One region of the Nocardia sp. NPDC049526 genome, then DNA from elsewhere that is predicted to be linked to it. Evidence: riboswitches for the same ligand, from Rfam matches in the RefSeq annotation. Region 1 holds a riboswitch; each other region holds the start of a gene.

Region 1 (2,197 bases):
GCCGCGCTGATCTGTTCGAGCCGATCGCGAACCTGTGGGCGGCGCAACATCGCAACCGCTCGTGACGCCAGCACGGCGAGCAGGATCATCTCGACGGCGGCAATGGAGCATTCGATGGCGCCGAGGGCGAGGGTGTTCAGAAAGGTGACATCGGTGAGGAATTGCGGCAGAACCGCCAGGTAGAACAGCCCGACCTTCGGGTTGAACATGCACGACACCAGACCTGCGGCGAATGCCGAGCGGATCGAGGCGGGAGCCTGCGCGGCCGACTGTCCGGACGCCGCGGCGGTGCCCGCCCCGCGCTGCTTGCGGTGATCGATCAGCGCCCGAATTCCCAAGTACACCAAGTAGATTCCGCCGACGACCTTGAGCGTCCGGTAGGCCGTCGCGGACTGTTCCAGCAGGGCGGCGACGCCCGCTGCGACCACCACCGCCCACACGATCCCGCCCAATGCCGAGCCGATCGCCGCGGCGATACCGGGTCGCGCGTCCACGATCGAGAAACGCAGCACCAGGAACGAATCCGGGCCGGGCGTGATCGACAGCAGAATGCACAGGCCGATAAAGCTGAGCAGCAGGGAAAGCGTCACCTCTCGATCAGATCGCACATCGCTCGGCATTGCAAGGTTATTTATTCGACTGCATGTGTATGCAGAAATGATTCGGTTGACAGGACGGTGTGGCATCTGCCAATCTCGGTTCAGGTCATGAGTACCAGCGTCAAGCCCCGGCTAGCTGGTCGGCAACCCTCCTCCGCGGCGGGGTGCTCCGGGTGACGACCGGGCCGCAGCCCGACCGGGTGCGGCAAGCGCGGACTCGGATGATCACCTGATTTCGGGTCCCACAGCCGATGGGATTTGTGATGACCGCTGTAGTTGAGCAGAGCTGTGCCGCCCTCGCCCGGGTTTCCGGCGACGACCTCCAGGTGCCGCTCGTACAGGGCGGAACGACCACCTACGCGAACTTCGACTACGCCGCTAGCGCACCGGCATTGGCGCAGGTCACCGACCGCGTGCAGCAGCTGCTGCCGTTCTACGCGAGCGTGCACCGCGGTGCCGGTTACGCCTCGCGGATCTCCACCGAGTGCTACGAGGCCGCGCGCGGCTCGGTCACCCGCTTCCTCGACGCCGCCGACGACCAGGTGGTGGTGTTCACCCGCAACACCACCGATTCGCTGAATCTGCTCGCCGCCTGTGTGCCCGGCGACACCGTGGTGCTGGATATCGAACATCATGCGAACTTCCTGCCCTGGACCCGGCACGGTCGTCGCGTCGTCAAGGCCGCGGCGACCGTCGAGGAGACGATCCGCCAGCTGATCGCCGAATTGTGCAGTAGGCCGGCGGCATTGCTCGCGGTCACCGGCGCGTCGAATGTGACCGGTGAGGTGCTGCCACTCGAGCGCCTGGCCACCATCGCGCACCAGTGCGGTGCGCGGATCCTGGTCGATGCCGCGCAACTGGCACCGCATCGTCGAATCAGCCTGCGCGCCACCGGAATCGACTACCTCGCCTTTTCCGGCCACAAGCTCTACGCACCGTTCGGCGCGGGAGTGCTTGTCGGACGCCGGGATTGGCTCGATGCCGCCGAACCGTATCTGGCGGGCGGCGGGGCGGTCCGCGAGGTCACCACTACCAGCGCGGAATGGGCATCGGCACCACAGCGTCACGAGGCCGGTTCGCCGAATGTGCTGGGCGCGGCCGCACTCGCCGCCGCATGTGACGCGCTGTGCGCGATCGATCCGAAAACCCTTGCCGCGCATGAGCGACTGCTCGCCGATCGCCTGCGTGCCGGGCTGTCCGCGATTCCGGGCGTCAACCTGCTGCGCATCTGGGACGACAGCCCCGACACCGTCGGCATTGTCGCCTTCACGCTGGACGGATTCGTCCCCGGACACGTCGCGGCCTATCTCTCCGCCGAACACGGCATCGGCATTCGCGACGGCCGCTTCTGCGCCCACCCGCTGCTCGAGCGGCTCGGCCTGGACGGTGCGCTGCGTGCCAGCATCGGCCTCGGCACCAGCTCCGCCGATGTGGATCGGCTGGTCGAGGCCATCGCCACCCTGGTCGACACGGGTGCGTCGTGGAATTACGCCAGTACTGACGGACTTTGGAACCCGACACCCGAGACCCGTCCCTTCGCCCGCCTCGACTCCGGCAACGGTGCCGCGCCCTGCTCGATCGGCTGATCGGAGCCGCGG
Region 2 (2,197 bases), on a different contig from region 1:
TTTCGCACGCCGCGCACCTCGACCGCAGGAGCCCGGCCCACTTCTACCGGTGCGCTCATCGGGTCGCTCCGCGCGGTGCGGCGGAACCGGCTTCGGCGATTTCGCGCAGCCTGCGCCAGACCTTCTGCACCGGTGTCGGCGGGGGCGTGCGGTGCGCGCCCTTGGCGTAGTGGCGTTCGATATAGAACTGCACCACCGACAGAATCGTGGTCAGCACGATGTACCAGACGGTGGCCACCATGAGCAGCGGCACCACCCGGCCGTTGCGGCCGTAGATCACCTGGACCTGGTAGAAGAGTTCCGCGATCGCCATGACCGACACGATCGAGGTGCCCTTGAACAGGCTGATCACTTCATTGGTCGCATTCGGCAGGATCGAGCGCATGGCCTGCGGGACGATGACCGTACGGAACTGCCGTACCCGCGGAATACCCAGTGCCGCGGCTGCTTCCAGCTGCCCAGGATCGACCGAGATATACCCGGCCCGGATGATCTCGGCCGCATACGCCGCCTGATGCAATGCGAGTCCGATGACGGCCGCGGTGAATCCGCTGATCACCCCGTTCACCTCGAAGGTGAGAAAGGAAGGGCCGAACGGGATTCCGAGCGAGAGCTTGTGGTACAGGTAGGCGATGTTGAACCAGAACAGCAGCTGCACGATCAGCGGAATCGAGCGGAACGCCCAGATATAGACCCACGAGATCACCCGCAGCACCGGATTATTCGACAGTCGGGCGATCGCCAATGCCGTACCGATCAGGAATCCCAGCGCCGTGCCCCACAGGGTCAGCTCCAGGGTGACCTTCAGCGCCGACAGCACCGATTTCGCGGTGAAGTACTTGGCGAATGTCGACCAATCCCAGCCCGGATTGGTGGCCAGTCCGTGGACGAACTGCGCGAGTAGCACGAGCGCGATGGCGCTGATGACCCAGCGCCACGGGTGCCAGGACTTGGCGATCGCCGGTGCGCCGGTAGTGCCTACGGTGGCGGTGGGTGCAGCCGGTATCGGGACATCCGATACCGGAGTATCGGATGCGACGGACGCGCTCATATTTCGGTTCCTCCATCGTTCCCGGCGGAAGCACCCGCACCCGGTGACCGGGGGGTTGCTGCGACGTCGACGAGCCAGGTCTCTCGGTCGCTCTGGATGGTGTGTCCGACGCCGAGCACGGGTCGGTCAATGGGCCTAGCCGAAATATCATGCGAAGCAGGCGAAGTCCGGCACAAGGGTACGAATCAGCGTGAGCGCAGACCTTGTTTGTGTGGTCGTGAGCAGGCACTATTGTCCCGGTCGAGCAGTGGATCGTGGCATTTCGGACCCGGTTTTCCGTGTGCTCTTCGTCCGAATTTCCCACCTTCGGATCGCCGCGGCGGCCCATCGGAACGCGCGGCGCGAATGTGTCGACCGCCGGAATAGACGCTGTTGCGAAGGTTTGCCGGAGTACTCTCGGACCTCGATTCGTGCCCGACGATGAGGAGGTCTGCCGTGACCCTGCTGCGCCGTCTGACCACGCTAACCGCCATCGCGACCGGTACGGCCGCGCTGACTCTCGCCGTCCCCGGCATCGCCGCCGCGGGTCCGGCGCCGATGCCCGCACCAGCCGTTCCGGCCGCGACCGCACCCCCCGCCCAGGCCGCACCCGGTGATCTGTTCGCCGGTTATCGAGCCGTCGTAGAGGCGCTGCGCACGTTGGGCATCGACCCGTTCCTCTACCCGGCGGTCGCGCCGTTCTGCTCCGACACCGGCAGCCTCGGTCTGGTTCCCGCGGTTGCGGGCGCAGTCCCGGGGCCGTGGCCCAAAACCACGGTGGCCATTCCGGGACTCGACCCGAGCGCCGTCAAGGCGGGCCAAGTCATGTTCACCTTCGTCCCCTACGGCCTCGGCCCGGACGGCACGAATGCTTCGGGCATGAACGTCGCCTGGGTCAACCTGGCCAACGGCCGCAGCGGCATCACCGCCATGGGATCGATGTCCGATGTGGTCCGCACGATGGTGCCCGCCGAAATCCCCGCCGAGGTAAGGCCACTGGCCGAACGCGCCATCCAAGACTTCGTCGCCGTATTCCCGGTCGGTGGGGTGCGCGCGGTTCCGGTCGACACCGGATCCGGCACTGTACTCGCCGCAGTCTTCGGCACCGTGGACAACGGCACCAAGTCCTGCTTCTTCCTCCCGACCATAGGACTCACCTCGGTGCGC
Region 3 (2,197 bases), on a different contig from region 1:
ACGCACAGGGATTCGAAGCGACGACGGTCGAACAGATCGCGGACCGCGCGGATGTTTCCCCGCGCACGATCAATCGGTATTTCGACAGCAAAGAGGCCATCGTCCTCGGGCCGGTCAAGGACTTCGGACTCGCGATCGCCGAGTGCCTGCGCGGACTCCCGGTCACCGGCAATGAGCTGCAATCGCTGCGCGAGGCCTTCCTGCTGGTCGTCGACCAAGCCGCGGTGAATGTCGAGGGACCGCTGTCGTTCCGGCGCTTCCAGCAGATGCAGCGGATTCTGCGCAGCAGTCCGACGGTCAGTGCGCAGAGCATGGAACTGGCCGACGATAAGAACGCCGCGATCGCCGACGTGATCGCCGAGCGACTCGGCACCCAGCCCGACGCGCTACCGGTACGACTGGTCGTCGGCGCCTGGCAGCTGATCGGCCACCTCAGCATGGAGTGCCAGAACTCGATCTTCGACGAGGAGGACACCTCCGCGGCCGCCGCGGAGGCCCGCACCGGATTCACCACGTCGTTCGACGAGTTCATGCGCGTGTGCACCGGGCAGCCTGCGACCGAACCGGCGGAAACCCGGTAACGGATTTCAGTCGCCGACCGCGCGCCGGTTACCATGTCCGTCAGGTCATGAGTGCCAGCGCGAAGCCCCGGCTTGCTGGACGGCAACCCTCCAGCAGCGGTGGGGTGCTCCGGGTGATGACCGGGCTCTCGATGGTCGAGGGCAAGCGCGCACTTCAGGAGGTATTTCCGATGAGTTGTTGTCCGTTACCCGCACCTCGATAAGACCTGCCGGCGAACAACCCTTTGGAGCACGACATGAGTGACCCCATCGCGTCCGCGGCCGCACTCCCGGTCTACCGGACCGCGGCCCGGTTCAGCCGGGTAGCTAACATCGGGGATGTGCGTTCCCTCGTGATACCCCCGGTATCGGCGACGCACTGTGCGCGGCGGGTCGGTTTCACGGCGGCGACGTCGTGAGCGAGCGCAGCGAGCGAACCATCAACACAACACCCTCGGTCGCGACGGAGCCGAGCGCTAGCGAGGCGGAGTCGTGACCGTGACCGACCCCACCAGTACCGCGCGTTCGTCCGCGGTGGCCCTGCCACCGCCGGACGGGAGGCTCGGCATCATTGCCATCGGGGATGTGCGACTGGAGACCGGCGCGGTCATCCCGGACGTTCATCTGGCCGTGCAGCGCTGGGGTGAGCTCTCCCCCGCACTGGACAATGTGGTGCTCGTCGAGCACGCGCTGACCGGCGATTCGCATGTCGTCGGGGTGCCCGACGACATCCATCCGCTGCCCGGCTGGTGGGACGGCCTGGTCGGGCCGGGCGCACCGGTGGATACCGACGAATGGTGCGTCATCGCGACGAATGTGCTCGGCGGCTGCAAGGGCAGCACCGGCCCCTCGACGCTGGCACCCGACGGAAAGCCTTGGGGTGCAAGGTTTCCGGAGATCTCGATCCGGGATCAGGTGACCGCGGAAGCGGCACTGCTCGATCTGCTCGGCATCGAACGCCTGGCCGCCGTCGTCGGCGGTTCGATGGGTGGCATGCGGGTGCTGGAGTGGATGGTCGGCGCGCCGGAGCGGGTCGCATCCGCACTGGTGCTCGCCGTCGGCGCACGCGCCACCGCCGACCAGATCGGCACGCAGACAACGCAAATCGCCGCCATCAAGGCCGATCCCGACTGGCAGGGCGGCGACTACCACGACACCGACCGCACCCCGACGACCGGCATGGGCATCGCCCGCCGCATCGCGCACCTGACCTACCGCACCGAGGGCGAACTCGATCACCGCTTCGAGAACAATGCGCAGGGCGACGAGGATCCACGCAACGGCGGCCGCTACGCGGTGCAGAGCTATCTGGACCACCAGGCCGAAAAGCTTTGCAGCCGTTTCGATCCCGCCACCTACGTCCTGCTGACCGAGGCGATGAACCGACACGATATCGGCCGCGGGCGCGGCGGTATCGCGGCCGCACTCGCCGCCACCCCGGTACCGTGCGTGGTCGGCGGCGTCGACTCGGATCGCTTGTACCCGTTGCGGACTCAACAGGAACTGGCCGACGGACTGCCGGGCTGTGAGGGCCTGGAGATCGTGCACTCCCGCGACGGCCACGACGGCTTCCTCACCGAAGCCGCGGCGGTATCCAAGCTGCTGACCGAGACAATGCGGTTGGCGCGAGTCGGTCG
Region 4 (2,197 bases), on a different contig from region 1:
GAGTCGCTGCACTGTGTTCGGTCATCTTTTACGCGCACCCTTATGGTCGAAACAATTACGGCGTCAGTCTTAGCTTAGGCTAACTTGACGCACCCTCTCGGTCGCATCTGCTGATGCGGACAGGCGGCCATCTCGGCTATGACAGCAGGCCGCAGTCTCGCGATTCTATCGGTGGCACAGCGCGCACCCTGCGGCGGTGCGTACACCGGGTGTTTGCTGCCCCGGCCCACCTACCGTGACTACCCGCTCTACCGACATCTATCAAATCCTGGCGGCGCAGGTTCCGGGGCCGAATGCCGGATACCGCCGTCCACCAGGGATGATCGACCCATGACAGAGCAGCAGGGCACCGATGAAGAACCCGTAATCGAGGTCGATCAGACCGATCGTCGCTCCATCGCGCCGTTCATCGCGGCGGCCGTCTTCGCCGCTGTCGTGCTGGTCGCGATCGTCCTCGGTGCGGTGCTTTCGCCCGCTGAGAAAAATGTCACAGAATCGGACAAGATCGCGGCCGCGGTGCAGCGCTACGCGGAGGCCCGCGCCACCACCGACAGCACGCCGCCGCCGGGCGTGGCCTGTCAGGGCTTCGACGAGAGCAAGACGTCGCTCGCGGGTCAGTTCGGCGGGGCCGCGGCCGGAAAGTCGATCAAGGTCACCAAGATTGAGAATGCGATGGTCGACGGCGATAAGGCCAAGGCGACGGTGACCATCGCGGTCGACGGCCGGGAGACCCCGGCGACCTGGAATCTGACCCGTTCCCAAGACCGATGGATCGTCTGCGGTTGATTCCTTATGCGCGGTGCGAACTGGGGTTTGACATGGCGGCCCCTGCCCAGGCAATCTCATTTTCGGGTCATGAGTACCAGCGCCAAGCCCCGGCTGGCTGGTCGGCAACCCTCCTCCGCGGTGGGGTGCTCCGGGTGACGACCTGGCCGCGCACCGAAACCCAGGTGCGGCAAGCGTGGATTCACAGGAGGATCGCATGACATATGCCGGTGACATCACCCCACAGCAGGCGTGGGAGTTGTTGCAGGACAATCCCGAAGCTGTCCTGGTGGACGTGCGCACCGAGGCCGAATGGCGTTTCGTCGGTGTGCCGGATACGACTTCGATCGAACGGCCGACGGTGCTGATCGAATGGGTCGACAGCAACGGCGCCCGCAACGGTGAGTTCGTCGAGCAGCTGACCAAGGCGCTGGAGGGGCGCGATCCGGCAGCGCCCGTCGTCTTCCTCTGTCGCTCCGGACAGCGTTCCATCGGTGCGGCAGTCGCCGCGACCGGGGCAGGCATCGCCCCGTCGTTCAATGTGCTGGAGGGCTTCGAAGGCCCGATCGACGAGCTCGGACATCGTGGCGGCTCCGGCTGGCGCGCCATCGGCCTGCCCTGGCGGCAGTCATGATCACCGGTGGTGCGTTCGACAAGCCGCTGCCCGAGGGTGTCGGTCCCGCGACGCTCGGCGTGCGAGGTGGCCTGCGCCGCTCGGGATTCGAGGAAACCGCCGAGGCGCTGTATCTGTCCTCCGGTTTCGTCTATGAGAGCGCCGAGGCGGCCGAAGCCGCGTTCACCGGCGATATCGAGCATTTCGTCTACTCCCGCTACGGGAACCCGACGGTCGCCATGTTCGAGGAGCGGCTGCGTCTGATCGACGGCGCCGAAGCATGTTTCGCGACCGCGAGCGGCATGTCGGCCGTATTCACCGCGCTCGGTGCGCTTTTGGGCGCGGGCGATCGACTTGTGGCCGCGCGCAGCCTGTTCGGCTCGTGCTTCGTCGTGTGCAACGAGATTCTGCCGCGCTGGGGTGTGGAGACGGTCTTCGTCGACGGCGATGATCTGGATCAGTGGGAGCAGGCGCTTTCGGTGCCGACCCAGGCCGTCTTCTTCGAGACACCGGCCAATCCGATGCAGACGCTGGTCGACGTGCGCCGGGTGACCGAACTCGCGCATGCCGCCGGCGCGAAAGTGGTGCTGGACAACGTCTTCGCCACGCCGCTGCTGCAGCGCGGTTTCGAACTCGGTGCGGACGTGCTGGTGTATTCCGGCACCAAGCACATCGATGGTCAGGGCCGGGTACTCGGCGGTGCGATCCTCGGCGATCAGGACTACATCGACGGTCCGGTGAAAACCCTTATGCGCCATACCGGTCCGGCGCTGAGCCCGTTCAACGCATGGACCCTGCTCAAGGGTTTGGAGACCATGC

Evidence for each region. A riboswitch is a leader RNA that binds a small molecule or an ion and turns the genes downstream of it on or off. The one in region 1 is predicted to bind S-adenosylmethionine.
Region 2: it holds a riboswitch for S-adenosylmethionine, as region 1 does, so the genes downstream of both, ACIBW7_RS27270 (amino acid ABC transporter permease) here and ACIBW7_RS04520 (aminotransferase class V-fold PLP-dependent enzyme) in region 1, are expected to answer to the same signal.
Region 3: it holds a riboswitch for S-adenosylmethionine, as region 1 does, so the genes downstream of both, ACIBW7_RS32000 (homoserine O-acetyltransferase) here and ACIBW7_RS04520 (aminotransferase class V-fold PLP-dependent enzyme) in region 1, are expected to answer to the same signal.
Region 4: it holds a riboswitch for S-adenosylmethionine, as region 1 does, so the genes downstream of both, ACIBW7_RS41570 (rhodanese-like domain-containing protein) here and ACIBW7_RS04520 (aminotransferase class V-fold PLP-dependent enzyme) in region 1, are expected to answer to the same signal.

The regions. Positions count from the first base shown of each region.
Region 1 is NZ_JBITMA010000001.1:1,033,990-1,036,186, forward strand. Features, by position in the region: gene ACIBW7_RS04515 (LysE family translocator) at 1-590, opposite strand, end outside; SAM riboswitch class IV at 704-817, shown strand; gene ACIBW7_RS04520 (aminotransferase class V-fold PLP-dependent enzyme) at 863-2,185, shown strand.
Region 2 is NZ_JBITMA010000009.1:123,800-125,996, reverse strand. Features, by position in the region: gene ACIBW7_RS27275 (amino acid ABC transporter ATP-binding protein) at 1-59, opposite strand, end outside; gene ACIBW7_RS27270 (amino acid ABC transporter permease) at 56-1,051, opposite strand; SAM riboswitch class I at 1,061-1,154, opposite strand; gene ACIBW7_RS27265 (hypothetical protein) at 1,487-2,197, shown strand, end outside.
Region 3 is NZ_JBITMA010000012.1:17,473-19,669, reverse strand. Features, by position in the region: gene ACIBW7_RS32005 (TetR/AcrR family transcriptional regulator) at 1-581, shown strand, start outside; SAM riboswitch class IV at 625-735, shown strand; gene ACIBW7_RS32000 (homoserine O-acetyltransferase) at 1,095-2,197, shown strand, end outside.
Region 4 is NZ_JBITMA010000027.1:104-2,300, forward strand. Features, by position in the region: partial or broken gene ACIBW7_RS41560 (FAD/NAD(P)-binding protein) at 1-25, opposite strand, end outside; gene ACIBW7_RS41565 (hypothetical protein) at 331-786, shown strand; SAM riboswitch class IV at 852-968, shown strand; gene ACIBW7_RS41570 (rhodanese-like domain-containing protein) at 983-1,399, shown strand; gene ACIBW7_RS41575 (O-succinylhomoserine sulfhydrylase) at 1,396-2,197, shown strand, end outside.